2 regions of the Paenibacillus sp. NMA1017 genome follow, and region 2 is predicted to be linked to the other one. Evidence: riboswitches for the same ligand, from Rfam matches in the RefSeq annotation. Region 2 holds a riboswitch; the other holds the start of a gene.
The links. A riboswitch is a leader RNA that binds a small molecule or an ion and turns the genes downstream of it on or off. The one in region 2 is predicted to bind ZMP and ZTP.
Positions count from the first base shown of each region.

Region 1 (14,910 bases), on a different contig from region 2:
GTAAAACACAGACAAATAGTAAATTATCAAGGACATAATTTATCCACACTTTCTTCTAATATTTAACTGTCGATAGAATTATTGAAAGGCTATAATGCTAATGATGATTTGAGTGTACTTGGAGAAAAGAGGTTGAGGGTATGAAGTTGAAAAAATGGCCGTTAGTATTCATGCTAGGTATTATTATGCTGGTATCTGTAGGCTGGAACAGTGGAATATCTTATGCAAAATATTATTATGAATACACTTGGGATCAGTACAAGGGGACTGAAATCAAGACGTACAGGCTGACACCAGTAGCTGGAAGAGCTGGATTCATGGATCAGGAAAAGGCCTTAGCTGCTATTGGCAAAACCCCGAATGTGTATGGAAAGTTCAGTGGCTATAGAACAGAGAAAACAACTGAAATTGCAACCAAGAGTGTAACAGATGAGGTTTATAAATATGCAGTTGTTGATTTTATTAGCGACAAGGAGCCAGAAACTGTAGAATACGTTAATCCAAAAGGTGGAATTCCTAATACATGGAACGGAACCGATGAGATTCGAATTTTTATGAGAGGATCTGAGGCAGCTTCTTTGGCAGAACTGTTTTATGAGGGAACTCCAAGTGAAGGACGCTATCATTTTAATGCTGACGATGTCTACTTAGTTACATTCTGGTCCAGCACAGTAAAACCAATCACTGAAATGTCTGCTGAAGCACTAGTTGAGGAAGGCCCCCCTACGCTTATAAATCGAGAGTTGGTAGGCCAAATAAAAGACAAAGATCCTGCTGCTTATCCGCAAAACGGAACTTTAAACGGCTACTTTTATGTTTATAAGGGTTCAGAGTTTAAAGAGAATTAAAAGAGCAGACAGGATTTAATAAGTATATATGTACACGAGAACGAGATAACATTTTGTATTCTCCAAGCGAATGCGGATACAGATGTTATCTCTTTTTTTATTTGTATACGGGATCAACATAGTAACTCAAAAAGAGATAAATATTTAATTACCAATGAAAACCATTGTTTAGTGATAGGGAATTACGGCTTAAAAAAACATGGTGAATAAACAGGACAGTAGATTGCCAAAACCACTTTTTTTGCTGGCTTTATTCAATCCTAGGGAGAATATTCCGATAATTCAAGTATATACAGTTTGGTGTTAACAGTAATGAAAAACCGTTTGAAAACAAGAGAGATTAATTTTCAAAGTTGATATGAAGGTACAGGCGAAAGTGGCCTCAGTGCTATCTCGTAAAGGAGGTGTAATGATTTCGAATAATGAATTATGAAAAAAAGTTAAAACAAATTAGGCATTACATGGCTGGTTTACTGGCTGTCTGGTTGTTCTGTATACATAGTGCGCCTGTTTTTGCGGACAGAGCCTTTAACGATATCGAACATTCCTATGCAGCTGATGCGATTGAGGCCATGGCTGCTCAAGGTTATGTTACGGGTTATCAGGACGGGAGCTTTCGACCTTTACAATTTATCTCGCGACAGGAATGGGCAAGCATTTTCGCTAAAACCTTAAAGCGAACATCGAATAACAGAGGCATAACTTCTTTTCGTGATGTGTCACCGTGGGCTTTACCCTATGTACAGGCCTTGCAGGAAGAGAGCATTACGAAAGGAATTAGTGATCAATTATTCGGTGCCAAGCACAATATGACTCGTCAGGATATGGCTGTTTGGTATGCTCGGTATTTTGGTGTTACTGAAGATACCCGATCGGCTGGTATATCCAGTTTTGTGGATCAATCGGATGTATCAGGTTATGCACAAACGAGCGTATGGCTGATGGAACGGTTGGAACTGATCGAGGGGGATACGAGTCATTATTTCCATCCCAAAGAGTCTGTGAGACGGCAGGACGCCACGCTGGTTGCTTATCGAATATGGTTAGGTGGTGACGATCTGAGAGAACGTGCCAAGCGTTTGCTAGGGTCATTAGGAGATGGAACTGCAACGATGCCTCAGACGACCAGCCAACAAGAATCGAAGAAGATCGAGGTCGATGTGACACCGGAAATTAGTCAACAACCTGTGAATTCGGAAATCGAGGAGCCTAAAAGGCATCGCCCAAGGCCTGACTCACCAGTAACTCCGGTACCACCAACAGAGCCAAAACCGGAAACGCCGGTGACACCACCAGAACCGAAGCCGGGACCTAACCCGAAACCACCAGTAATTCCGGTAGATCCATCGGATCATTCTTCGGATTTTCTGGTAGATGAAGTCGTAATCAAGGCGCCGGAGCTGGTAAATCAACCGGAAACGTACCCATCATACCAGCTATCCTTTCAGCTCTACAATAAAGGGCGACCCGTAAGCATTCCTGCTGCCAGCGTCACAAGTGTTACGTACACATTTAGTGATGGGCTAGGTATTTTTGATGAACAAGGAAAAATTAGACATCCCGAAAATATTCCGGCTGCGGACAGCTTCATTCCTGTAGAAATGAAGGTCACCGTTGCCAAACCTTATCAGGTTCTCACAGCTCAGGCCAAGCTGAACGTGAAAGGGAAGACTCCGCCGGCAGAACCACCGAACGTAATCAGGTCCGTATACTTGGCCACGTATACTATTTCAGAGGCGGCTACTTTAGATCCTGCTGCTTGGAGTATGTCCTACGTATTTCATAATGCTAATGGAGAGGTAATAGCTCCTGGATCGCTGCCGTCAGACTTGATACTTCGGATAGAGGATTCCAGAGGAATATTTGACGAGAATGGAAAGATTGCCAACCTGCATTTGATTCCGACAGTGAACTCGGTCGTTCCGTTAAAGATCACGGTTGAGTCACCATCCCAAGGGATTCTCTTCACATCCGATGCGGAATTAACAGTAGTACCGGGAGAACGCAAAAAGCAATACTTTGCTGTCTCCATCATGCTGCAGGGAAGCGTAACTACCGTTGACCAAATTAAGCAATCTCGTCAATTGCTGATGGACCACTTTGGTCCCAATATCAAAGTGACATGGGCGATGCAAAACGGTTTTGTTTTTGCAGAAGCAAATCGCCCGCAGCTTAAACAGGTTCTGGAATTCGTCGATCAGTATGGAGATGAAGTCGGAATTCTGGCGGGGTACCCGAACCAGACCGAGCCCGGGCTTCCTGTTTGGGAAGCAAAGATGGATGAGTGGCTATACATGTATCGTTATAATGCATTCAATGAGCTGCACCAATCCGGTACAATGGGATCACCATCCGTGTTTGAAAGCATGGATACAGACCAATATCGGAAGTATCTGCCGAAATCATTGACCAGCTTTACGGTGAATCCCGAACAGACTCAATGGTTAAAAGATCACTATCGGATTACATCCGCGATGGGATGGTCGGCTACACAATATAATGTCAACGGTATGTATGGTGAGGGCTCACCTTTGATGCCTTACTGGTCCCATAAGGACAATCCAATTGTTCCCGCACAAGGAATTGCTGATAATAGCGGTACCGTATTCATGAACTCGGTTACGATTGATCCAATTGGATCACGCTATACGAAAGATTCCTCACGCTGGACTCTTCATCCGCTTGACCCCTATGTGACGGAGACGGATGCGGCACCACAACTGTATATAGTACAGCAATATTTGGATAACCCTTATCAACGTGTAAATACGGTAAACTACTTGTCCATTATTTTGGACATCAACGCACTTGCCAACACCCATAACATGGGTCCAATATGGGAGAACTTTGTGAATCATTTCCCGCTTGATCGCAAGGTCGAGATTGTGGGTGTGGACGGGCTGAAACAGATTTATGAATCGGTAGCAGGATCTAATAATGATCATACGGAGTTTACACTGATGTTTAGGGGCTCTGGTATTAAGACGGCTATGGATTCCAATAATTCACCGTCGAATCTGCGTTACTTGTGGACCGAAAATGCCTCACAGCGGATTATTTTATCCAAAGAGGATGGAGATGCGGCATGGTCCATTATTGACTTTACCGATTATACCCGAAAACCGGTTCCGAAGCTGGCCTACAACTTGGATGGTCACACGGACGTAAGCTATGTCACCGGAAGGAACTTCAAGCTATGTCCAACGGCTCCTTTAACAGCAGATGAAATTCAACGCGTAAAGGATCGTTTGAAGGAGATTTACTTTGCAGAAGAAGTAAATTATCAGTAAGTAATTGGAAAAAATTAAGAGCTGAGGTTTTATGAAAAGGGGGCGTCCCCACAGCCATCGAAATGGCTGTGGGGACACCCCTTTGTTTTAGAGAAAAGGTTTTACACCCACTCAATAACCTGATCTACAGATCGCCGAGTTTTGCCACGCGGCTCGTTGAGACGGTAGCCAAATGCCACCATACAAGAAATACCGAAATGCTTGGCATCCATAATGCCTTCTTCAGAGAGGATGCGTTCGATTTCCTGTTTATTAAAACCTTCGATAGGGCAGGAATCAATACCGATTTGAGCTGCGGCAGTCATCATATTGCCCAGTGCGATGTAGGTTTGTCGGCAGCCCCACTCGAACAAGGCTCTTTTATTTTCCTCCAGCCCAAAATCTGATTTTAGAAAGGCATCATACACTTTCTCTCTGCCTTGCATCACGTCAGCTGGTAATTGTTGCACGTTCTCCATTATACTCTTGATATAATCGGAGGAGGCTACCATATCTTCAGGAAGTCTAGAGAGAATGAGTACAAAATGGCTGGCTGTTGGCAGTTGTTTTTGGGCCCCCCAAGAGTAAGGCAGTAGCTTCTCACGCATAGCTTTACTCTGAACGACAACAAATTTCCAAGGTTCAAAGCCAAACGAGCTTGGAGATAAACGACCGGTTTCAAGAATAAAGTCGAAGTCAGAATCGCTAATTTTCTTATGACTATCAAATTCCTTCGTTGCATGTCTGAACTCGTATGCAGATAAGATTTGATCTTTAGTAGTAGCTAAGGTTTCCATCGTTATTCCACTCCTTATGGATGTTGATTAAAATTGACGCTTACCAAGTGACATGCTTAATATTAGAATATACATGACCGTTTTTGAAGTACGCACATTAATGTGCTGTAGTATATAAAATGATACTAAGGAGGAGAAAAGCCTATGCGTAATCGGAAAGGCGGCTTTGGGGAATGTACCGCTGGAAATGATCAGGCGTGTCCAGTTGAGTTCACGCTGGACGTGATTGGGGGTAAATGGAAAGGGATTATTTTATATCATCTCATGTATGGGACTAAGCGATTTAGTGATTTTCGGCGGATCTGTCCGGGGATCACCCAGCGTATGCTGACACTCCAATTGCGCGAGCTGGAAGAGGATGGTGTCGTTCACCGTGAAGTATACCAGCAGGTTCCGCCTAAGGTTGAATATTCTCTCACCGAATTCGGAAAAACGCTGATCCCGATTATTAACCTGATGAAGGATTGGGGAGAAGAATATAAAACAAAACAGCGATCACCAGAAAGCAGTCTTCAGCAACCTAGCCCCAATGTGTAGGTTTTTGAAGACGGCTCCACGAAAAAGACCTGGCCATCACTTTGGCAGGTCTTTTGGTTTATTAAAAAGGAATGTGCAAAGTTCGTTTTTCGGTTGACAGCAAGGACGACGCTTGATATATTTCTTGCGATATTGATAATCATTATCATATGTATCGGAAGATCATCTGCACAATATATAGGGGGCTAATCAGTTGAAAAGAAAATCGTATTTTATGATGACAGCTATGTTACTTGTATTGACTGTATTCATCAGCGCTTGCGGCGGAAATAATAATGGAAGTAATCCGGCTTCATCTTCAGGAGATAAGCAAGAGTCGGCTTCTACTGGAGAGACGAGAAGTTTTAAAACGGTTAAAGGGGATATTCAAATTCCGACCAAGCCACAGCGCATTGTAACGGATTTTTACGGTGGAGAATTGCTGTCCGTGGATGCTAACGTGGTGGGTGTAGAGCCAACTGCGTTTCAAAATCCTTTTCTGACCGATTTGCTGAAGGAACAAGGAACCAAAGAGGTGGGTGATCCGACCAATTTGGAAAAGACGTTGGAACTCAAACCCGATCTGATCGTGGTTATGAAGGATACGAATTATGAGGCTTTGTCAAAAATCGCACCTACCTTGTACATTCCGTACGGTACGACGACTAATATCTATGACACGGTCAAGCTGTTCGGTGATATCGCCGGGGAAAAGGAGAAGGCTGAGCAATTTATTGCTGCATTTGATAAAAAGGCCGCTGAAGGTCGCGCACGTCTTAAAGGTGTGATTGACGAAAAGGCAACTTTCGGTCTGTATGAGCTGACGGACAAGCACGCACTTTGGATCTTTGGCGACAATGCGGGTCGCGGCGGACAAGCCGTGTACAATGCGCTCAAACTGAACATGCCAAAGAAAACAGCTAACTCCAAGGAACAAACGGTGCAGCTTTCGATGGAGGTGTTGCCGCAGTATGATGCAGATTATATGTTCCTGACTACGTATGACCCGGAGAAAAAGGGTGACGCACTCAGACAACTGAAGTCGTCTGCTGTGTGGGGGAATCTTCCTGCGGTGAAGAACAATAGAGTGTTCTTTAACGATTTTGATACGTACTATCGCTACGATCCAATCGCTATTACAGGACAGATTGATATGATCGTAGATATGCTGGTCGAAAGAGAAAAAGAGAATAAAGCTAAATAATAGGTGTGAGATTCACATGGATAAGCACTTCACTACACGGACAGCTGACCGGGGTGAGGTGCTTTTTTTGTTAGATTACTGAATAACTGAATAACAAAAAAATGACAATACGAAGTATAATAAGCCAATATGTGATCTTTCTAATCTTTTTCAAGAGAGTAGTAATGCGGAGATTAACAAGGAGGGAGTCTATTGGAAACATTCTCGACAAATGAAATCATTCAGGTTGACCTAATGGAAGCATTTCATCAATTCTTCGGTTTAAATATAATTGAATCTGTTCCCATCCAACGAGGGTGGTTAAATCTAAAATGGAAAATCACCACGAACAATGGGACTTTTTTATTGAAACAATATAATAAACAAAGATATAAGGATTATAATTTTGATGATCTTTTGAGAGCGTTTTCTCAACAAGAAAGATTGCATGGGCTTGGTCTGGCGTGTCCACGGTTATTTAATCATGAGGGGCAAGTCTTTATGGAATCTGAGCGGAGAGAACGCTTCCTAGTGATGGAATTTTGCTCAGGGACGTTGGTCTCACCAGGAGAGGCTAATATTCACCAATTATATGAACTTGGCAAGGCAACTGGAAAAATGCATCGCTGGTTAAACGACGGGACGCTCAGAAGCAAAAGTACCACGAAACTTGTGCTTTCCAGCCGTGAGGAACGTTTAGCCCATTGGGATTCAGTATGGAAACAAGCGGAGGAAGCCGATAAAAAAGAGCTTTTGGCTGATATCGAAACCCAGCGTAAAGCAACAGAAATGATACATATCGAGATGATGGATGCACATTCACCTGGTTGGGCCCATCGTGACCTTTGGGCGGACAATGTTCTATTCAACGATGATAAGCTCAGTGCAATTCTGGATTTTGACCGATTGGATTATGACTATCCACAGTTGGATATTGCCCGAGCAGTTATGTCTTTTGCCTGGGATAAGCAGTTAAAACTTCCCCTTGTTTCAGCATTTATGGTGGGGTACAGGGAAGAGCATACGATGGTAGAGGGCTGTTTAACAAGATCATTACAATGGCTGTGGTATATGGAAAGTGTTTGGTGGATCAACGCCAACATGGACGAACATTCTGTGCCTATCCGATTCGCTAAAGAAATGAACTGGCTTGCTAGAAATTATAAAGTTCTGCCTGACTTATTAGCAGATATGTAGGGGTTATCTAGATGGAAAGCAGAATGGATTTATAAGCGTCAACCAAAACGAATAAGAGATCGCATATTTATACGCAGTATATAGCATAAAAAACCAGTCCATCATGAATCATGTTTGGACTGGTTTTTTATTTGCTGTTTCGTCGTAATTTTGATAGTATCTTCTTTTTGTATCCAATTAGCTATTTCTTTTGCAAGTACGCAGATATGTTGGTTAGAACAGGTTAAACACGGCTATAATCAGATTAATTTGCGATTCGACTGCGCACGGTCAATAAGGTTTGCTCTTTAATTTGTCCGATTTCACGGATGAGTGCGGCCGTTTTGGCCTCGTAGGATTGTTTGACATCCAAGTCCTTTAACGAGGCAAGGTTAATGTCAACGGTAAGCAGGGCAGATTGAGCGGCGGCTTCGAACAGAATCGCGCCGATGCCGAGATCCGAAATCACATTTTTATTGGACATTTCCACAATGTTATACGCTTGCGACAATCCGTCTCGGCATACTTCCAGCAGGCGCATGGGTACCTCAATGGCAGCGATCACCGCTGTCTGTAAGGAATGAGTACGATAGCGCTTTTCTTCGTCTGTTTCCTTGGGCAAACGCAGCGCGGTCATGTACTGTTCAAAGGATTGGATGTCTGCGACCATTAATTCCTCACAATGTGTAGACAATCTTTCCATGCTGCTAATGACGTTCGTGATTTGTTCATGGATGTGCGCGTATTTTTCTCCTTGTGAAAGGTTGGCGGTCATGGAGGTCATAGCCGCGCCTAGGGCCGCAGACAGTGCGGATACACTTCCTCCGCCGGGGGTAGGCGCTGCACTTGCAGCTTCTTTCAGAAAATGTCCGATGGAATGATTCCACGACAGTTCACTCATGAATAGACCACCTCTCTGGAGTAGTGTTGCAGATGAATTGCTTTGAGCAGATTTTTGTACAAAATCGCAGTCGTTAAGGTGCCCACACCGCCGGGAACCGGAGAAATGGCATGCACCTTTTCCCCAACGTCTAAAGCGGCATCTCCCACTATTTTTCCCTCTAGCGTCTCATTAATTCCCGCATCTACTAAAATCAGACCGGGATGAACCATATCCTGTGTAATCACATCAGGGCATCCGACTGCGACGAAGGCAATGTCTGCATGGCTTAGATGCTCTGCAATATCACGTGTACCTGCATGACAGGCGGTAACGGTGGCATTTTCTCTTTGCAACATGTGGAAAAGGGGAAGTCCCACTGTCTGTCCGATGCCCACGAGTGTAACATTTTTGCCTGCCAATGTGTGACCGTAATGCTTAAGTAGCTCGATACAGGCTTGAGGTGTTGCGGGATATAGTCCGGCGTCACCTGTTACGGTAGCCAGCTTGTTATCAGGTGTAATTCCATCAATATCCTTGTAGGGGGCGATGGATTGTTTAATAACGGAGGCGGAAAGATGTTGGGGAAGCGGCAGTTCCAGCATAATGCCATGTACATGGGATGCATCGTTCAGGCTGCCGATCAGGTGCAGTAGCTCGGTTTCGCTAACATGACGATCAAACGTATGGAGATGAAATGAGATGCCCAGCTTCTCTGCTATTTTTTGCTTGGTCCGTGCATAGTATGCAGATGCCGGATCGCCTTCTACCAATAGGGTTGCCAGATGGGGACGGTGTCCTTGCTGCTTCATTTCTTCTACCTGTGAACGGATCGTTGCATATACTTGCTCAGCTGCTTCTTTGGATTTCATGATAATAGCCATAGTCCGAGCCTCCTCTGAATTTATCGCATAATGAAATCAACAGGGTGTCATGGTCTTGTAAAACGAAAAAAAGTATTTGCACAAGGTCGTCAAGACAGACGAATCCTCTGCAAATACTTCTCCCAGGCGAACGGTACGCTTTTTTTGTATGCTCCCTCGTGGTTCATTCCACTGACTTCGCCAGTCACATACAGCGTTATTATACCTTATATTTTAACAAACAATCATCAGAAAAGAAACCCGCGAACATTTGGAAAACGGGTTATGTTACTTGTCTATATGACAAATGTCATATACACGAACTGACGTTTATGACTACAGCGCCTACAGCGTTCTCCTTATACTGAGATTAGATCAACATGTACGCCTAACAGAATCAAGGTATAGGCGTCATTTTAAAGGAGGATCATAATGAGTATGACACAACTCCCATTAGCCCAATTGAAAAAAAATATGGCTCCCTACGAGAAGATAAACACGAAATCCAGCGTTCTGCAACTCATTAACACCTTGGGTCCACTGATTTTATTATGGTATGCCGCCTATCTCAGTCTGTCGGTATCGTATTGGCTGACCCTTCCGCTTACTATTATTGCTTCCGGGTTTGTTATACGAACGTTTATCATTTTTCATGATTGCGGTCATCAATCGTTCTTCAAAAGCCGCAGGCTGAATGACATTGTGGGCACAATTACAGGTGTTATTACACTTTGCCCGTATGACCAATGGAAAAATAGCCACGCGATCCACCATGCAACCAGCAGTAATTTGGACAAACGAGGTACAGGTGATATGTGGGTGCTTACGGTGGAAGAGTATGTAGAAGCTTCTGCATGGACACGACTAGCTTATCGTATATACCGGAGTCCATGGGGTATGTTCGGACTCGGTCCGATCTACACTTTTTTGATTTCCTATCGCTTTAATACAAAAACGGCGAAACGTAAGGAAAGAATAAATACGCATGTAACGAATATATCTCTAGTTTTATTGTATGCACTGTTGTGCTGGGCCATCGGCTGGCAAGCATTTGTTTTAGTACAGGTACCTATCTTTTTTGTATCGGGTGCGCTCGGTATCTGGTTGTTTTACGTACAACATCAGTTTGAGGATTCTTATTTTGAGCATGATGAAGAGTGGAGCTATATTAATGCAGCCGTAGAAGGCAGTTCTTACTACAAGCTTCCTAAAGTATTGCAATGGATTACGGGCAATATCGGATTTCATCACGTTCATCACTTGAGTCCTAAAGTGCCAAATTACAATTTGGAGAAAGCACATGAAGCGACACCGTTACTTCAAAAGGCGACCACGATCACAGTGAGTAGCAGTCTGCAATCTTTGAAGTTCCGACTTTGGGATGAAAATACGAAAACCTTTTTGACCTTTAAACAAGTGAAGCCGCTCCTCAGCAAACGTATTGCAGTTACGAAACCCATCCCTACACCTGTCGTAGGAACAGAAAGTAAATAACTTGTACAAAACTCTTCTGAAGAGATGTTGAAAAATTACAGTTTACTTTGAGAAATCTAAAGGGATAACATCCTTTTGGATTTTTTTGTATATATTGAAAATGCAGTACTTTCATTTTTTGTTTTAGCAAGCGCTATTGACAAATCGATCGTCAACCTATACATTCTATATATCGAAACGATATATTTCGATTATATATATATAACTTAGCTACATGTAAACAGAGATAAGTTCCCTTTGATTTCAGAAGAATAATTCACTATGCCAGGAAAGAAGGAATAGATTTTATGTTGATTTATGTAATACTTGGGTTCCTCTGCGAAAAGGATATGACAGGATATGAAATCAAGCAGAAGATGACGATAAGTACTTCCAACTTTATTGATGCCAGCTTCGGAAGCATATATCCTATGCTGAAAAAAATGGAAAAGGGGGAGCTTATCACGTATGAAGAAGTGGTAGAGGAAGGCAGATTCAAAAAATCATATGGTATCACGGAAAAAGGAAAGAGTGAATTTATAGAATGGTTAAAAACACCATGTACTTTTTCCCCCTTTAATTATGAGTATTTAAATAAGCTTTTCTTCTATAAATATCTTGACGAGCTTGAGGTTGTTCGATTGATTGCCAGCTTTCAAACTACTGTTGCCTGTGAATATAACAAGCTTGCCTTGATAGAAGAGAAGCACGTTCATCAGATGGGTGTATATGAGCACGCGACGTTGATGTTTGGCAAAGAATATTTTCAGATGATTATGAATTGGCACGATGAACTCACAAGAAAAATTACAGGAAAGAAGGATAATGAAGATGAGAATAACAAAGAAATTTAAATTGCAGATTGCAGCTAAAAATGTGGATTTGTACAAATGGGTAACTGAGATGACTCCAGCTGAATATGAATCATTTTCAAAAGCTCACAAGGCAATGGGCAGTTATTTTGAAAATGGTGAATTCCATATGGTTAATGTGGAAAATATGGGGAATGAGATGATTGTTCAGCACTATCAATTAAAAGAGCACGCAGAGGATCATTTACGTTTCTACTCTGACAAGACTGAAGCATATATATGGCGATGGATACCCGCCATTGTTGGAGTTCCATGGGAAATGAAGATCACGCCTATTGATAACAACTCTTGCGAATTTAGTTGTACGATTGGAGCGGACTTTCCATCTCGGCTACTGGCTTTTGCAGCATGGATAAATGGTTTTGGTGGATTCTTTATGAGAAAACATTTAGCCGATGAGGGCGGAAAATTTGCTGAAGATATAGAAAAGAAATTTAATAACGTCAGGTATGTATAATTCATGAACGAGCTGATCAGAAATATAGACCAGTCCTATTTCAAAGCGCGATCTGGTGCAGTGGGTACACCCCCAGGAAAGGCTTCACCTTTGGTGCTTTCAAGCAGACGAGACCAGTGGTATGATAAGATAAGGGATATAAGTCATGTGAAGTAGAAGAGGGTGGGCAGGATGCAAAAATGGTATCAGATATTCCAAAAAAATACGGGACTTAGCCCTTATGTGTGGGTCGTCTTTTATATCCTGCCCTTTTACTATTTTAGCTCTTCATCTACAAGTCATATTATTCTGGGTACTGCTATTATTTTGGTGTTTTTTGCTTGTTATGTACTGGCTTTTGTGTCGAAAGGCTGGCTCATATATTTTTGGACCAGTGTACAGATTGCCATATCGATTACCATGACACTGCTGTTCAGTTATATGTATTTTTCGATATTTATCGCCTATCTGATCGGTAATATTAAAAGTAAGGCTGCATTTACGACGCTGTATATTATTTTAATGGTTATTACGATTGGATTGATCAACTATGGTTTTGTTTCTGAGAATCCCGTATTTATTAAACAGATTCCTTTTATCCTGCTCAATCTGATCGGTGTGATTCTCCTTCCGATTACGAATTTTAATCGCAACAAAAGCGATCGGCTCCAAGTCCAATTAGAGGATGCCAATAAGAAAATATCGGAATTGATTAAGCTGGAGGAACGGCAAAGAATTGCGCGTGATCTGCATGATACCTTAGGTCAGAAGCTGTCACTCATCGGGCTGAAGAGCGATTTGGCGGGCAAACTGATGGATCAGTACCCGGAGCGGGCTCATGTCGAAATTAACGATGTTCGTCTCACGGCGAGAAGTGCGTTAAAAGAGGTACGGGAAATGGTTACTCAAATGCGCGGCATGCGACTAGAGGATGAACTGCTACGTATTCGGCAGATTTTAAAGGCTGCTCACATTGAATTGGCCTTGAAGGGCGACCCGAAGCTGGAACATACATCATTAATGAATGAAAATGTACTTAGTATGTGTATGAAGGAAGCGGTGACAAATGTGGTTAAGCACAGTGGAGCCACCGCTTGTTCCATCACGATTGAGCCGTCTCGTAAGGAATTAACTCTTCGGATTCAGGATAATGGAGTCGGTATTACGAGAGAACATGGAACCCTTCGTGGAAATGGCCTGCAAGGTATGAAGGAAAGGCTCGAATTCGTGAACGGATGTATGGAGCTGCGTTCAGATCAGGGAACGACCTTGGTCATTAAAGTGCCCAATATCCCTGAAAAGCCGAACGAGGAGGTGGGGCCATGATTCGAATTGTTATCGCGGAGGACCAGCGTATGCTGCTGGGTGCTCTAGCTTCCCTGCTGGACTTGGAAGAGGACATGAAAGTAGTCGGAAAAGCAAGCAACGGGGAAGAAGCTTTAGAACTGGTGAAGCTGCATCAGCCCGATATATGCATTATGGACATCGAAATGCCGATAAAGAGTGGATTAGATGCGGCTGAGGAACTCAAAGGCTTGAACTGCAAGGTGTTGATTTTAACTACGTTTGCCCGCCCCGGGTATTTTGAACGAGCGATCAAGGCGGGGACACACGGTTATCTGCTCAAGGACAGTCCCAGTGAAGAGCTGGCTTCCTCTATTCGCAGTATTATGGCAGGTCGGCGTATTTATGCCCCGGAACTGGTCGATGATGCTTACGCCGAAGTCAACCCGCTAACAGAGCGTGAAAAGACCGTTTTGGCGCTCATTGCTGACGGAAAGAACACAAAAGAGATTGCTGGGGAACTGTATTTAACGACAGGGACGGTGCGCAATTATATTTCAGTCATTCTTGATAAGCTGGGTGTCAGTAACCGGATTGAGGCGATCACACGTTTTAATGAAAAAGGTTGGTTTAAATGAGAAACAGGGACGCTATGAAGCAAAATATAGCGCTCTGTTTTTTTGTTTTATCCATAGATTTGGTATGCCTTTAGCGTACTACCTTGTGATACAATAGGATAGTTGTCCACAGGATGGACTGGAGTACAAGGAGGAGCAGAACCGCATGAAACAAGCCCCATTTATAGCCGTTGAAGGGCCCATCGGAGCAGGTAAAACGACGTTAGCTTCGATGCTTTCAACCGAGCTACATTTGCCGATAATCAAAGAGATTGTTGAGGAGAACCCATTTCTCGATAAATTTTATCAAAATATAGATGAGTGGAGTTTTCAGCTGGAAATGTTTTTTCTCTGCAATCGGTATAAGCAGTTGGAGGATACCGGTCTGCAATATATCGAGAAAGCTCAGCCCGTTATTTCTGATTACCATATCTACAAGAATTTGATTTTTGCAGAACGTACGCTTAAGGGTGTGAAGCTCGAAAAATATCGTCAAATCTATCATTTGCTCACAGATGATATGCCTAAGCCGGACATTATCATTTATATCAAAGCAGATTTGGATACCTTGCTGGGGAGAATTCGCAAGCGTGCGCGCTCTTTTGAACAGGAGATGGACCCCGCCTATCTGGAGCAATTGATCATAGATTATGATAAAGGCATGCAGTTTCTCGCTGAACAGTCCCCTTCCCCTCG
Region 1 is NZ_JBZXYR010000008.1:95,585-110,494, reverse strand. Features, by position in the region: gene AC5ELV_RS18885 (hypothetical protein) at 141-848, shown strand; gene AC5ELV_RS18880 (DUF3863 domain-containing protein) at 1,271-4,138, shown strand; gene AC5ELV_RS18875 (NAD(P)H-dependent oxidoreductase) at 4,240-4,914, opposite strand; gene AC5ELV_RS18870 (winged helix-turn-helix transcriptional regulator) at 5,059-5,451, shown strand; gene AC5ELV_RS18865 (ABC transporter substrate-binding protein) at 5,645-6,634, shown strand; gene AC5ELV_RS18860 (phosphotransferase) at 6,827-7,810, shown strand; gene AC5ELV_RS18855 (cyclodeaminase/cyclohydrolase family protein) at 8,055-8,690, opposite strand; gene AC5ELV_RS18850 (bifunctional 5,10-methylenetetrahydrofolate dehydrogenase/5,10-methenyltetrahydrofolate cyclohydrolase) at 8,687-9,553, opposite strand; ZMP/ZTP riboswitch at 9,667-9,751, opposite strand; gene desA (Delta(5) desaturase DesA) at 9,965-11,026, shown strand; gene AC5ELV_RS18840 (PadR family transcriptional regulator) at 11,314-11,859, shown strand; gene AC5ELV_RS18835 (hypothetical protein) at 11,837-12,334, shown strand; gene AC5ELV_RS18830 (sensor histidine kinase) at 12,506-13,639, shown strand; gene AC5ELV_RS18825 (response regulator transcription factor) at 13,636-14,235, shown strand; gene AC5ELV_RS18820 (deoxynucleoside kinase) at 14,381-14,910, shown strand, end outside.
Region 1: another riboswitch for ZMP and ZTP. It lies ahead of AC5ELV_RS18850 (bifunctional 5,10-methylenetetrahydrofolate dehydrogenase/5,10-methenyltetrahydrofolate cyclohydrolase); the one in region 2 lies ahead of AC5ELV_RS11515 (TIGR01440 family protein).

Region 2 (14,910 bases):
GCAGCGTCTCAGGATCGCGGAACAGTCCCACATGGCCTACCTTTGCTGCAGGCAGCAGCTTTACTACGCCATCCAACATACCCAAGCCTGCACGCAGAATCGGAATAAGACCCAGCATACGTCCTGAAATCACTTTACCTTCTGTCTCAGCAACCGGTGTCTGCACCGTAATGCTTTCCAGCGGGATATCCCGTGTAATTTCATAGGCCATCAATGTTGCTACTTCATCCACCAGCTCGCGGAAATCCTTGGTGTTGGTCCGCACATCGCGGATAAATGTAAGTTTGTGTTGGATCAAAGGGTGATCGCAAACCACCAGTTTCGCCATAATATATTCCCTCCGGTATTATCGTCACGTTCTTTCGCGCCAGCATATTGAACTATCCTGAGTCGAAAGGATCTATGTAACCTATTTGTACAAACCAAATAAGCACAGATGCAATGCGTGCCTGTAAATCCTGTTTATTATAACATTCCCTTGATTGATTTAACACCTGCCACCACAACCTTTTGTCAAGGGAAAGATATGACATGTAAAATACTTAATAGGACCGCTTTACGTGTGACTTTCGTCACATAAAACCAAATTAAAAGGCTCTGACGGCACTTGACCATCAAAGCCTGCCGGCTTTAAACTTCCTGCCCGAGCATAGCCTTTGCTTCCTCATGCAGCGGTATTCTTTTATCTATACTTCAAATTGTCCCATGCCCCCTGAAATTGCTGAAGCATTTCGTCCTTCGTGATAACCCCCGCAATATAGGCTTGCATACTACTGCTTAAATCCTGATTCAGTCCCTTCGGGAAGCGTTGGAAGTTCCAGCTCCATATCTTGCCTTCCCTCACATGCCGAGATATTTCTGCACCTAGATCACCTGTCGTCTCGTCACTAGACGTGATACTTTTGAAGGCGGGGACAAACTTAAATTCCTTGGTGATATATTGCTTGCCTGTTTCTGATGTGACCAACCAATTGAGGAATTCTTTGGCCTCCTGCTTCACAGGCGAATTTTTATTGACTACCCAGTTCGAGGCCACTCCCACAGCCAGTTTGTCTCCAGTGGAAGAATCATTGTCTATGGGCGTAGGAAGAATACCCAAATTCAAGTTAGGATTAATTCCATCCATTTGCGGCTGCGTCCAGTTCCCCTGGTGCATCATAGCAGCCTTACCTGTCGAAAACAGTGTCACTTGTGTATTGTAGTCCGTCGTGAGCGGATTGCGGTTCCCATATTTTAAAGTCAGGTCAAGCAACTTCACCCACTGATCGAACACGGGGTTACCGGGGATGCGAGCCGTTCCTTTGTTTAAATCCTCAATATAACTTTCCGGGTTCGGCTGCCTGGCAAATGGGATATTGATAAAATGGTTCCCCAGAACCCACCATTCCGCATACCCGTTAGCAAAAGGTATAATCCCTGCCGCTTTCAGTCGCTTGGCAGCCTCCTCCAGTTCATCTATCGTCTGAGGCAGTTTGGTTATGCCCGCTTTTTTGAACAAATCTTTGTTATAAACAAATCCAAATCCTTCCAGGTTCATAGGCTGTCCATAAATCTTACCGTTAACCGTCATCGGCTTACGAGCGAAATCGTCCAGATCCTTCACCCATGGCTGATCCGACAAATCCTCCAAGTACTCCAACCACGTATCGCGGTCCTGGTAGCCCTCATTTGTAAAAATGTCTGGCTGATCGCCTGATGCGAATTTAGCCTTCAATGAAGCACCGTAGTCCGTACCCCCACCGACAGATTGGATATCCAGCTTGATGCCAGGGTGCGTTTTTTCATATTCTGCCTTCAGCTTATTTAGCGGTTCCGAAATCTCTACTTTGAATTGATAAATGTGTATTGTTTTCGTCTCACTCTGTTGAGCCTTCGTATTTCCACAACCTGCAAGTGTACATACGAGCAGTACCATCAAGGAGATGACAAGTAACGCTGTTTTTTTCATCTGTTCTCCCTCCCTTCAGCCTTTGACCGCACCGGCTGCAATGCCAGAAACGATGTATTTTTGCATCACCAGAAAAAACACAACAATTGGTGTGATCCCCAACACCAGTGCTGGCAGCGCCAAGTCCCATTGCTTGGTGTACTGACCAAACAACATATAGGTTGCAATCGGAATGGTACGCAGCTCAGGATCATTCAAAATGAGTGAAGGCAACAGATAGTCATTCCAGATCCATAAGGTATTCAAAATAAGTACGGTTACGAACATAGGCAGCAGCAGTGGACAAACGACGCGAAAGAACACCCCGTACCGGGAGGAACCGTCCACCCTTGCCGCCTGCTCGATCTCAATAGGTACCGTTTTAATAAAGCCATGAAAAAGAAAAACGGATAAAGGCGCTCCAAAACCCAGATAACATAAGATCAGTCCCGTTATACTGTTGTTCAAGCTCAATACGTTGGACACTTCCATAAGCGGCAACATAATCGATTGAAAGGGAACTACCATCGCAGCCACAAGCAAACCGAATAGGAACCGATTAAAAAGAGTGTCATGCCGAACCATCTGGTAAGCGGCCATCGAGCTGATTAGCAGCAAAAGCGCATTACTGACGATCGTGACAATCAGTGAATTCCCCAGTGCTGTGGGAAAGTTTATTTTATTCCAGGCGTTAGCATAATTTTCAAAACGGAAGGTTGTCGGCCACGAAGCGGAATGGGCCAAAATGTCGCCAAAGGATTTAACGGAGTTTACGAGCAAAAAATAGAACGGAACCAGAAAGATCAATCCGATCACAATAAGCAATATTTCAGCAGCCCATGTGCCCAAACGATAGTTTGACGTTTTTCCCATTACATTTCGACCTCCTTTTTCTTCGTGAGACGCACCTGAATGCTGGTAATGATCGCAACGACCACAAAGAAAATCATAGCTTTAGCAGTCCCCAATCCAAGTCGATTATTTGTAAACGCTTCATTATATATGTCCAACGCTACAGACTCTGTCGACTTGAAAGGTCCTCCCTTGGTGAGAGCCAAATTCAATTCAAATACTTTAAAGGACCAGGATATCGCCAGGAACAAGCAGACGGTCACCGCTGGCATAATAAGCGGCACTACAATATGACGCAAAATCTGTCTTCGGCTCCCGCCGTCGATTTGAGCCGATTCAATCAGGGCATGCGGGACATTATTTAACGAGGATATGTAAATAACCATGAGATAACCTGCATATTGCCATACAAACACAATGACCGTTCCCCAAAAAGCAGTTGGCCCATCACCCAGCCACGGCAGTTTAAAAAAGGAAAGCCCCGTCGCCTCCCCTACCGCAGAAAAGCCGCGTACAAATATAAATTGCCAGATGAAGCCGAGCAGCAAGCCGCCAATCATATTGGGCATAAAAAATACAGTTCGCAGTGCATTACGGGTACGCAACGGTTTGGTAAGTGCATAGGCTAGGAAAAAGCCAATCAGGTTCGTCAGAATGACACCACATACGGTAAACCGAACCGTAAACCAGAATGCATTACGGAAATCTGGATCATCCCTAAAAATATGAACGTAATTCCCTAGTCCGAGCCATCGGATATTTTCAGATACTCCATCCCAGTTCGTCATGGAATAATACAGCCCCAGCAGGAACGGAATGACCATAATCAAGACGAAAAACAACGCCATCGGTCCCACGAATACGAGCTGCTGCAATAATTGCGCGGATTTTCTTTGACTCAATGCAAATCACTCCTTTGTCGTAGATATGAAGGAAGCGCGCACGCATAAACCCTTACTGTAATCGCTTATTACCCAAAAATGTAAGTTTCGAGTCGTTCGGAAGCAAAAAAAGGCTGTTTTCCTCCGGTTTACGAAGGAAAACAGCCTATACCATAAAGATTATGAATGTGGATGAATTAGTATTGAGTTCCTGGATAGATCGGGAACTTGTCTGTCAACTCGCCAACCGCTTGGCTTGCTTTGGACAATACAGTATCATCTTTCGGGTTTTTAAGGGTTTCAGCAATGATTTTACCGATTTTGACCATAGCCTCTTCATCCATCCCACGAGATGTTGCAGCAGGTGTACCAATACGAATCCCGCTGGTTACGAATGGACTGGTCGGGTCAAAAGGAATCGCATTCTTATTGACTGTGATGCCCACGGAATCCAATACATGCTCCGCTTCTTTACCTGTGATATTCAAATTGCGCGTATCCAACAGCATCAGATGGTTATCCGTACCACCGGATACAATGTTAATCCCTTCAGCCAACAGTGTTTCAGCCAGCACCTGTGCGTTGCGAACTACGTTTTGCGCATAGGTCTTGAACGATGGCTGGAGCGCTTCACCCAAAGCAACCGCTTTGGACGCGATCACATGCATCAGTGGCCCCCCTTGAGTACCAGGGAAAATAGCTTTATCAATCGCTTGCGCCCATGCTTTGCGAGTCAGAATCAGACCCCCACGCGGACCACGTAGCGTTTTGTGTGTCGTTGTTGTTACAAATTGGGCATGCGGAACTGGACTTGGGTGAATTCCCGCTGCCACAAGACCTGCGATATGTGCCATATCCACCATAAACAGAGCACCTACATCATTGGCAATGGAAGCAAAAGCTTCAAAATCAATAGTACGCGGATATGCACTCGCGCCAGCTACAATCAGACGAGGACGATGCTTGAAAGCTGCCTTGCGCACTTCATCGTAGTCGATACGGAAGTTGTCTTCGCGTACACCGTAAGCAGCAAAGTTATACAACAAGCCGGAAGCGTTAACCGGACTTCCGTGTGTTAAATGGCCACCATGCGCCAGATTCATACCCAGTACAGTATCTCCAGGTTTGAGAGCTGCCAGATACACCGCCATGTTTGCTTGCGCTCCAGAGTGAGGCTGCACGTTAGCATGCTCAGCGCCGAACAGTTCTTTTGCGCGGTCACGTGCGATGTCTTCAACGATATCTACATGCTCACAGCCACCATAGTAGCGTTTGCTCGGATAACCTTCAGCATATTTATTCGTCAGCACGGAGCCCATGGCTTCCATTACTGCTTCACTGACAATGTTCTCGGATGCGATTAGCTCGATATTGTGGCGTTGTCGTTTCAGTTCAAGTCCCATTGCTTCCATTACTGCTGGGTCACTTTTACGCAGGTGTTCCATCATGATTGATTACTCCCTCTCCATAGTCAATTGTTGGGTATACAAGCAAACGCCTGCTCCTTTGTTGGGTATCTCATCATCATTGCAAAAAAAGATTAGTACAAACATACCGCCATGCCAAATGCTAATCGCAGTTTCCGCCGACTTCTTGCTCCAGACTATACACTGCCCGTTGTCCACCAATAAGTGGAGGACGAGTGAAAGCCGCTGTCACACGTGCTTCGCCAATCCAGCGAAGGCTTGGGCGAAACGGAACAGCAATGGGTCGCAGATGCATGCCAATCAGCGTTTCGCCAATGTCTATCCCGGCATGAGCCTGCACGTTCGCCGCCAAACACGCGTCGCTCATAGAACGATAGGCGACGGTAGCCATAGAGCCTCCTGCTGTACGAACAGGAACAGCTGCAACCTCCAGCAGTCCCAATCGCTCCAGCACAGCCCGTTCAACGACCAACGCCCGGTTCAAATGCTCACAGCATTGAAACGCCACATCAAAGCCATACTCCCTGCGAACGGACTCTACTCCAGACAACAGTTGCTGAGCCACATCGAGCACTCCCGCCGTACCAATCCGACTTCCAGCCACTTCACTTGTGCTAACGCCAATAACCAGCAGGCGACCAGTCTTGAGACTGGCTGCTTCTGCGATTTCCCGCACAACAGAAGTAGTCTGTGCTTCCAGCGAAATCTCATGATCTAATTGTTCCACCATTGGAACCTCCTTTGGTTGAACAGCCTCTCAGAGACTAGGCACGGTTTAATGCCCCAAGTTCAACACACACTCTCTCCTGATCACAATCTGACTATATTATAGCCGATGTTTCAGTTTTCGAGCAGAAAAAATGGAAGAACCTTTGAAGGAATCAACTCTTAGCTAAAAACCTGACATAACTTGTATATGAAAAAAGAGCAGTCCACACCTATGTGGAATTGCTCTTTTGCCCAGGCGACCGGCCGTATATCCAATGCTCCATCGTGGTTAATCCCACTTTTGTCGCCAGTTACATCGGATTCTCATTTTTCCACCTTATCTTAACGGATTAACCGCCGAAAATCAACAGATTCCGTACAAAATAGATGAGTGATACCAATTTTATTCGGAAGAAGCCTTTAGCTTGTCCAGCAGCTTATGCAGCGCCGTACGGATTTCCGCAGCTGTGACATCGTAGTCTTCTCGCGAACCGCCAAACGGATCTGAAATATCAAAGCCCGGAATCCGTTGGTGTAATTCAATCATTCGTTCACGCTCCTGCGCCGATAGCTCTTGTCCGAGTGAAGCCATCAACTGCTGTGAAGCATATAAACCATCCAACTCTTGTACATCATTCAACACCGCATCCCGGTTCTCCACATATTCCTTAAGCGTAAATACTTTGCCCGCCGTTTGGGGAAAGCGCTGAATTACGTGCTGTTTATGTCCTTGCGTCAAGGTTAAGATCAGATGCGCCCACCCGGCAAGCCCGTCGCTCAAAGGGGTTGAGGTGATCTGATCGGATATATCGTGATCACGTAGAACCGCCTCTGCATGTCGGGATATCGGCGTGCCTTCCATCGCTGCCACTCCCGCAGAACGCACTTCCAGTTCTAGTCCATGCTCAGCAGCCAACTTACGCAGCATCCCTTCAGCCATTGGACTGCGACAGGTATTCCCTGTGCATACAAATAAGATATTCTTCAACGTTTTCACCCCCCGTATGTTAAAAAATATATAAACAGTATTTTACACTGTCTGCGCTAAAATCAAAACATAAACATAAAGCCGAATGCCAACAAAATGGCACCACCCACTGCTTCCCCATAATCTCCTAGATTGCGGCTAACCTTACGACCCAGCAGCAGACCCAGCATCGCCATTGCTCCCCCGCAAAAACCAAACGCCAGAACGGACAGCACCAGATCACTCTGGAACATCCCCAGTGACACTCCTACAGAAAATGAGTCAACGCTCACCCCAAGTGCAAACAGCAAAAGGCCTAAAGGCGAACGATGATCCAATACCTGTACGCCGTCCCCTTTAAAGGAATTATACACCATATGCCCGCCCAAAAGGATGAGTAGTCCCCCTGCGAAGTAGGCCGTCACATGACCTAATAAAGAACTCATATAATGGCCTGTGAACATTCCCAGCAATGGCATCAGAATGTGAAAAAAGCCAATGACAGTACTGATGCGCAGCACGTCTCGCAGGCGTATCCCCTTCATGCCGATCCCTACGCCCAGCGATAACGCATCCATTCCTAGCGCTACCGCCATGATCAGAATCGTTACAACCTGCCCGGCATGGGCAGAGGCTGCCAGCATACTCCATCCCTCCATTATCCGTCTGTTCTTGTACACGTTATGCGGACAAGGGGCAAATCAGTACAAGCATCACTGAAAGTACCCAATACCGAGACGAGGAGGGAGGAAAATTCAATATAAGAGGCTCTGATTCGACAGAAGCTACAAGCGGACGATTCGGTGGCCTGCCGCTTTAAGCAGGCGGTTCATGACGGCGTCTCCCAATCCTTTCGGCGGACAGGATTCCGCCAAAATGTAGGTGACGCCGTCCTCGTCGCAGCGGCGCAGCACGCCGTACAGGCGCTGCGCTGCCTCATGGAGCGCGTCCAGCTTGCCTAGCGTGTAGACGCGTTCTCCGGCGTAACCGGCGGCATGCTCGTCGAACGCGAGCACTGCCGTGCGCTCCCCACGCGCGGAAGCCTCCGCCAGCGCGGCGCGAATCCAGCACGTCACCTCAACGGACGACGGGCCTTGTACCACGCTCAAGCGGCCTCGCGGCGCGTAGTGCGTGTACTTCATGCCCGGCGAGCGCGGCGCCGGGCTATCTGCGTCTTCCCCGGGCGTAGCAGCCAACGCCGGGTCCAGCACGACGGCGCGAGCAACCGCAGCGAGCTGCTCAGCCGTCACGCCGCCGGGGCGCAGGATGGTGACGGTTCCGTCGTCACCCGCCTGCACGACCGTGGACTCCAGCCCCACCCCCGTGGGACCTCCGTCCAAAATGCCGCCGATGCGACCCTCCAGATCCTCCCGCACATGCTGTGCAAGGGTGGGACTGGGTCTTCCCGAACGGTTGGCACTTGGCGCAGCCAACGGACAACCCGCCTCAGCGATCAAACGAAGCGCTATCGGATGATCTGGCATGCGCACACCAACCGTGTCCAGCCCGGCTGTCACACGTGATGACAGTGCCTGCGGCACCACTGGCAATACGAGAGTCAGCGGTCCCGGCCAGAACATATTCATCAGCGCCCGGGCTGTATCGTTTATTTCTGCTACCAACCCCTCTAATTGATCAGCATCAGAAATATGTACAATGAGCGGGTTATCGGAGGGACGCCCTTTGGCAGCGAATACCGCCTCCACCGCTTTTGTACTACGAGCATCGGCCCCCAGGCCGTACACGGTCTCCGTAGGAAAGGCTACCGTCTCGCCAGCTTGGAGGAGTACGGCAGCCTCGCGTATGCCCTTTTCCGCCGCGATCCGAGTCTGTTCAGCCCAAGTTTCGTCAGAAACACCCCCGTCAGTGTTGTTCACAGGAACCAAGCATCTTACATCCCACCATTGGGTATGGGAAGACTTCAATGCCTGGTTCAGCTCGCAATTTTCCTGTTCGTCCAGCTTTTGCTCAGGTTTTTCCTTTTGCACAAAATCTCCGCGCAAGTCTTGCAATTGATTCGATTTATCGCTCATATCAGATCATCCCATATCTTATTGTCATATACAGGCCAGTGATTTCGCTTGATCCTATAAGGCTACTTTGAAAGATCAGTTTATTTGGCTCTGCCATGTGTATATCTATCGTAAGCTCCATTATAGCATATGGGGAAACTTACACTCCTCAACGTTTAGGCAAACAAGCCACTCACCCAGCTACACAGTCCCGCAAGTGCATCCCACAGAAAAAAACGCACTTCCGGCTCCTTGTCAGTGGCATTCGTCCGACTATCTCCGTGATCCGTTTTTGCTGATACCGTTTGTGCCGTTGCTTCCCCACTGCCTGCATCAATAAAGCACAGCGGAGGAAACAGCACGCACCACCAATTTTGACCTTTTCCTTGCCCCAGCGTAACCCGAAGCGCTTCATAATTCCCTGCTGGGTAGACCAGACCACCGTACATCTTCGTCGGGAAAGGTACGCTCGCCAGTTCCACCTGATGATCATATGCAATGCCGCGACGAGCCAGTTCCGTACCTACCAAACGGTCAATTTCAGGTAAATGAGCACCAATCAATGATCTAGCTTGATCTAAGCTTTGCGGGTTTTCCAGCTCACTCACCCAGGCATTCATCTGCTGCACAATGGCGTCCCGTATTTCACGCTTAACCAGCTGATCCTCTGGGCGATCCGAATTGGCCAAAATACGCAGTCGAATGGAGTCATGTGGAATCACATTCAGCCCTGTTGTAGTCACTCCTGAAGCTAAGGTTCCTCTTGTTCCAGTGGTCATAGCGGCATCCGTTTTTTGACCTTCCCAAGACATCATTAATATCGAAATACAAAATAATATCATTGCAGCTTGCTTTACCCAACTTCTCATCTTCGTCCCCCCAAACCCAAACTCTATCATGTCTATCAGTTTGTCCGGTTTGGGAGAGTCTAAACCTATGAGTCTTGTAAAATATTCATAACCACTTTACAGATTTTTTTCAATACACCCTCAAATCATGCTACATCAAGCTTCTGACCCTCGCCGAGGAATATAAAAAAGCCCAGATTTCACAATCTGGACTCTCGGCGTTGCACCATTTCAACTCACACAAATACCAATCAGTATCTAGCCACAATCCACCTGTACTAGGCTTTTTTCGCCTTCGTCAAGCTCAATCTGGAAGGCTGTGGCAGATCATCCTCCAGCTCTTGGCCGTGCACCTTAATACTCATAACCAAGCCGATACTAGCCATGTTAATAAGCAACGAGGTACCACCATAACTTATGAACGGGAGCGTAATCCCCGTAAGCGGCATAATGCCCAGAAACGCACCAATATTCTCAAAAATCTGATACAGCAACATGGACACAATCCCGACAATAATATACGGTCCGGCGCGATCCCGGCATTCCAGCGAAATCAGGATCATTCGATGAATCAAAATAAAATATAGCAATAGCAGCACTGAAGAGCCTACAAAGCCAAATTCCTCCGCTACGACCACAAAAATAGAATCCGCATACGTATAAGGAACACGCCCGGACTGTACCGAGGTTCCTTGCAAAAACCCCTTGCCCATCATCCCGCCAGAGGCTATCGCCAGCTTGGCATTTTTGGTATGATAAGACGCCTTCGCAGTTGCCTCTTCTGGTACCAACCAAGGGTCCAAACGCTCTACCCAGTGACTACGACCAATCCCCTTCATAAAGGAATCAATCTCATCGTGAAACGAAATATAAGCTTTGATCCCGCCGCCAACGGCGACTGCAAATACGATGAATCCGATTAATGCATGAGATGCCTTCACATTACCAATCCAAAGCATACCGATGACGATCACAATGTAACCGAGCGCATTACCGAGGTCATTTTGTGCCATAACCATGGCAAACGGGACAAAGCTCACCAGAGCGACTGGAAGAACATCCTGAATAAAATACAGCTTGCTCTTGCGCTTTTTGATCAGCATATAAGTCAGAAAAATGATTAGAACCAACTTGAATACCTCAGCAGGCTGAAGATTCAAACCACCAATTTTCAAAAAGCCCTGAGAGTTGTTAACCGTCCCGCCAAAAAATCCGAGACCCAACAGGAATATTCCGCCTCCATATACGTACAGGGCTTTTTTAATGAATATCCGAAAATCGACCATCGCTAAACCCAAGATCGCCACAAAACCCAATATATAATACCCGATCATCTTCTGGTAGTCATTGCCGTGCTCTGCCAAGTTCGTAGGGCCCCTACCTGCGCTGTATACCGTTATGATACTAATCGCCATGAGCAAAACCAGAATAAAGATAACCGGACCGTCAATTTTTTTCAATTTCTGAAGCATGATTTCCCCCTGAGCCGTTTCTCGGTCATACCCCTCTTATTCTAAAGGAAAGACTCGCAAAAAGAAAATGCAGCACTACTCCGAGACGCCTAGGACATGTCGCTCGATCCCTGCGAGGTCAGGAACGATTATAATGTTCTTCCAATGACCTGCCCGTTCCAGCAGGCCAGCCACATCTCTGGCCTGTCCCATCCCCAGTTCAAACCCGATTAGCCGGGGCGGTGCCTGAAGGAGTCCAAGCTGCTCCAGCATTGCCCGATACGGGCCGAGCCCGTCAGGACCACCATCCAACGCCATCCGCGGCTCATGGTCGCGTACCTCTGGCTGTAAGCCAGCGATGTCAGCAGCCGGGATGTACGGCGGGTTGGACACGAGAATGTCCACCGCCGTTCTCGCGAACGGCGTCAGCAGATCGCCCTCGCGGAATTCTACGGCTGCGCCGTTCGCAGCGGCGTTATGAGCCGCCATCTTTAGCGCAGCGGCCGAAATATCCCCAGCCGCCACGCGCCAGCTCGGTCGCTCAGCCGCCAGCGTCACGGCAATCGCACCGCTGCCCGCGCCGATGTCGAGCACCTGCGGAGCGCCGCTTGGCCACAGCCGATCACCGTGCTGGAGTATCGCCTCGACGAGCAGTTCTGTCTCCGGGCGTGGAATCAGCACCGACGGCGAAACCATAAACGGGCGGCCATAAAATTCCTGCCGTCCGATAATATACTGCGCCGGTTCACCCGCAGCTTTGCGGGCTATGATCCGTTCCCACGCCTCCTTGGCGAAGGAAGGGAACGGATCACCCAGAGCGGCGTAAAACGCCGTACCTTCCAACCCGAGCACATACTCCAGCAGCAAGCGGGCGTTATGCTGCGGCTCCAGAACGCCACAGCTTCCTAAAAAAGAAGAAGCCTCGACTAAGGCTTCTCTGACACTCATGTTCCGTTCCGGCGACATCCGATACACACAATCGCGTTCGTTCCCCAAAACTTAAACCTCTTGTTCCATCAAATCAGCCTGCTCTGCAATCGTGAGCGCCGATACGATTTCTTCGATCTCCCCGTTCATCACCTGGTCCAACTTATGCATAGTTAGTCCAATACGATGATCCGTTACACGGCTTTGCGGGAAGTTGTAGGTACGTATACGCTCACTGCGGTCCCCGGTACCTACTTTACTCTTACGCTCGCCTGCATATTTGGCTTCCTCTTCCTGACGCAGCATATCCGAAATACGGGCACGCAAAACTTGCAGCGCCTTCTCCTTATTGGAGTTCTGGGATTTGCCGTCCTGACAGGTTGCCATAATACCTGTTGGCATATGCGTTACACGCACCGCCGACTTGGTCGTATTAACAGACTGTCCGCCCGCACCGCTGGAACAGAACGTATCCACGCGAATATCCTTGTCGGAAATTTCAATATCCACTTCTTCCGCCTCAGGCATAACAGATACTGTAGATGTCGACGTATGAATACGCCCACCTGATTCCGTCGTCGGAATCCGCTGTACGCGATGTGCGCCGCTTTCGAATTTCATTTTGCTGTATGCACCGCGGCCGTTAATCATGAAAATAACCTCTTTAAAGCCCCCGAGGTCATTCATGTTCGCGTCCATCAGCTCTACACGCCAGCCTTGGGTATCGGCATAACGAGTATACATCCGATACAAGTCCGCTGCGAACAGTGCCGCTTCGTCACCACCCGCTGCACCACGAATCTCGATAATAACGTTCTTATCATCATTCGGGTCCTTTGGCAACAGTAAAATACGGATTTTTTCATCCAGCTCCCGCTTGCGAACACTCAGTTCTTCAATCTCCATTTTGACCATTTCACGCATCTCGTCGTCCAGCTTTTCACCCTGCATGGTTTTTGCAGCTTCCAGCTCTTCAACGACATTTTTATATTCGGTATATGCTTCATAAGCAGGCTGTAAATCAGACTGTTCTTTGGAATAATCTCTAAGTTTTTTGCTATCGTTCGCTACATCCGGATCGCAGAGCAGTTCGCTCAGTTTATCGTAGCGGTCCGCCAATGATTGCAATCGGTCCAACAAGCGATTCACCTCTTCAGTTAAATTAATATGAAGCCAGCTTCAATTTCACTGGCTACAGCTCTTTATTATACCAACTAATTCATGAATTAGCTACATGAAATACTGACTAATTTAGGATTTTGCAAAAATCCACGCGACATGTAATACAATAAAAAAAGTCGCCGCCCTACTATAGGCAGCGACCACGTAATCTAGCACATTTCAGATCACACATACATTGAGACTTCGTCATTCATATATCCGAATCAAGTATTGTGCTTTGGAAATTATATATTAAACATTAAAACGGAAATGCATAACGTCTCCGTCCTGCACTACATATTCCTTACCTTCCAGACGAAGCTGACCACGTTCTTTGGCCCCGTTCATCGAACCAGCAGCGACCAAATCATTGTAGGATACAACCTCGGCACGGATAAATCCGCGTTCAAAATCCGTATGGATTACGCCCGCAGCACCCGGTGCCTTCGTTCCTTTGTGAATAGTCCAAGCGCGTACTTCCTGCACACCTGCTGTGAAATACGTATACAGGCCCAACAAGCGATATGCTGCTTTAATCAGACGGTTCAATCCAGATTCAGCCAATCCCAGCTCCTCGAGGAACATCGCCTTGTCTTCGCCTTCCAGCTCAGCAATTTCAGATTCTACCTTGGCGCTGATCGGCACCACTTCTGCATTTTCAGCCACGGCAAAATCGCGTACCTTTTGCACATATGGATTGCTGTCGGCTTCCGTTACGCCATCTTCGCTAACATTAGCGGCGTAGAGTACAGGCTTCATCGTCAGCAAATGAAGATCGCGTACAATCAGCCGTTCTTCATCCGACAATTCTAAGCTACGCGCAGGTTTATCAGCATATAGCGTTTCCTTGATCCGCTCCAGCACTTCAACTTCTTGGGTGTACTGCTTGTTGCCACCCTTCATGTTCTTGCGGGAACGTTCAATACGCTTGTCTACGCTTTCGATATCCGCCAGAATCAGTTCCAAATTAATGGTCTGAATGTCGCTGATCGGGTCAATTTTGCCGTCTACATGGGTAATGTTCTCATCTTCAAAGCAACGTACCACATGTACAATCGCATCCACTTCACGAATATGAGCCAGAAACTTGTTACCCAGACCCTCGCCCTTGCTCGCACCGCGCACAAGTCCTGCAATATCAACAAATTCAAAAGCCGTTGGCACCGTTTTATTCGGCACAACCAGTTCGGTCAGCTTATCCAGCCGCTCGTCTGGTACTTCAACGACGCCTACATTGGGGTCAATCGTACAAAATGGATAGTTTGCGGATTCCGCACCCGCCTGCGTTATTGCGTTAAAAAGTGTTGATTTGCCCACATTCGGCAAGCCGACGATACCACAAGAGAGAGCCATTTATAATACACTCCTTGAACATTTAGTTATGTTTTATCAGCTAATGATAATCTCTAAAACAGAAAAGGACAAGGCGAGTATGGCTTTACCCTCTTGTCCTTTTCTCTATTTCAGATATTTTGCGCCTTCTTCCAACCCCAATGAGTACGATTTCTTAACCGTGGCCTTGGTGTGCTGCAACAGAAGATTTTCAATTTCAAAAGCCGTGTCTTGAGCTAGGCTGCCCGAATAAATAATTTCGTTTATTTTAATCAAATATGCACCTTCATCTAAAACAACATCTGAAATCTCTTGTGACCTCTTTTCAATAATAGGGTCAATCCATTCGTTTAGCATGTGCGACACTCCTATGATGGGACGTTTACTGGCAATTATCTTTCATGTATACTCACGTTG
Region 2 is NZ_JBZXYR010000003.1:561,741-576,650, reverse strand. Features, by position in the region: gene upp (uracil phosphoribosyltransferase) at 1-328, opposite strand, end outside; gene AC5ELV_RS11535 (ABC transporter substrate-binding protein) at 683-1,948, opposite strand; gene AC5ELV_RS11530 (carbohydrate ABC transporter permease) at 1,964-2,800, opposite strand; gene AC5ELV_RS11525 (carbohydrate ABC transporter permease) at 2,800-3,681, opposite strand; gene glyA (serine hydroxymethyltransferase) at 3,858-5,108, opposite strand; gene AC5ELV_RS11515 (TIGR01440 family protein) at 5,230-5,817, opposite strand; ZMP/ZTP riboswitch at 6,039-6,120, opposite strand; gene AC5ELV_RS11510 (low molecular weight protein arginine phosphatase) at 6,199-6,783, opposite strand; gene AC5ELV_RS11505 (manganese efflux pump MntP) at 6,846-7,406, opposite strand; gene AC5ELV_RS11500 (L-threonylcarbamoyladenylate synthase) at 7,548-8,795, opposite strand; gene spoIIR (stage II sporulation protein R) at 8,951-9,643, opposite strand; gene AC5ELV_RS11490 (FtsW/RodA/SpoVE family cell cycle protein) at 9,901-11,094, opposite strand; gene prmC (peptide chain release factor N(5)-glutamine methyltransferase) at 11,170-12,069, opposite strand; gene prfA (peptide chain release factor 1) at 12,073-13,140, opposite strand; gene ychF (redox-regulated ATPase YchF) at 13,414-14,514, opposite strand; gene AC5ELV_RS11470 (hypothetical protein) at 14,620-14,850, opposite strand.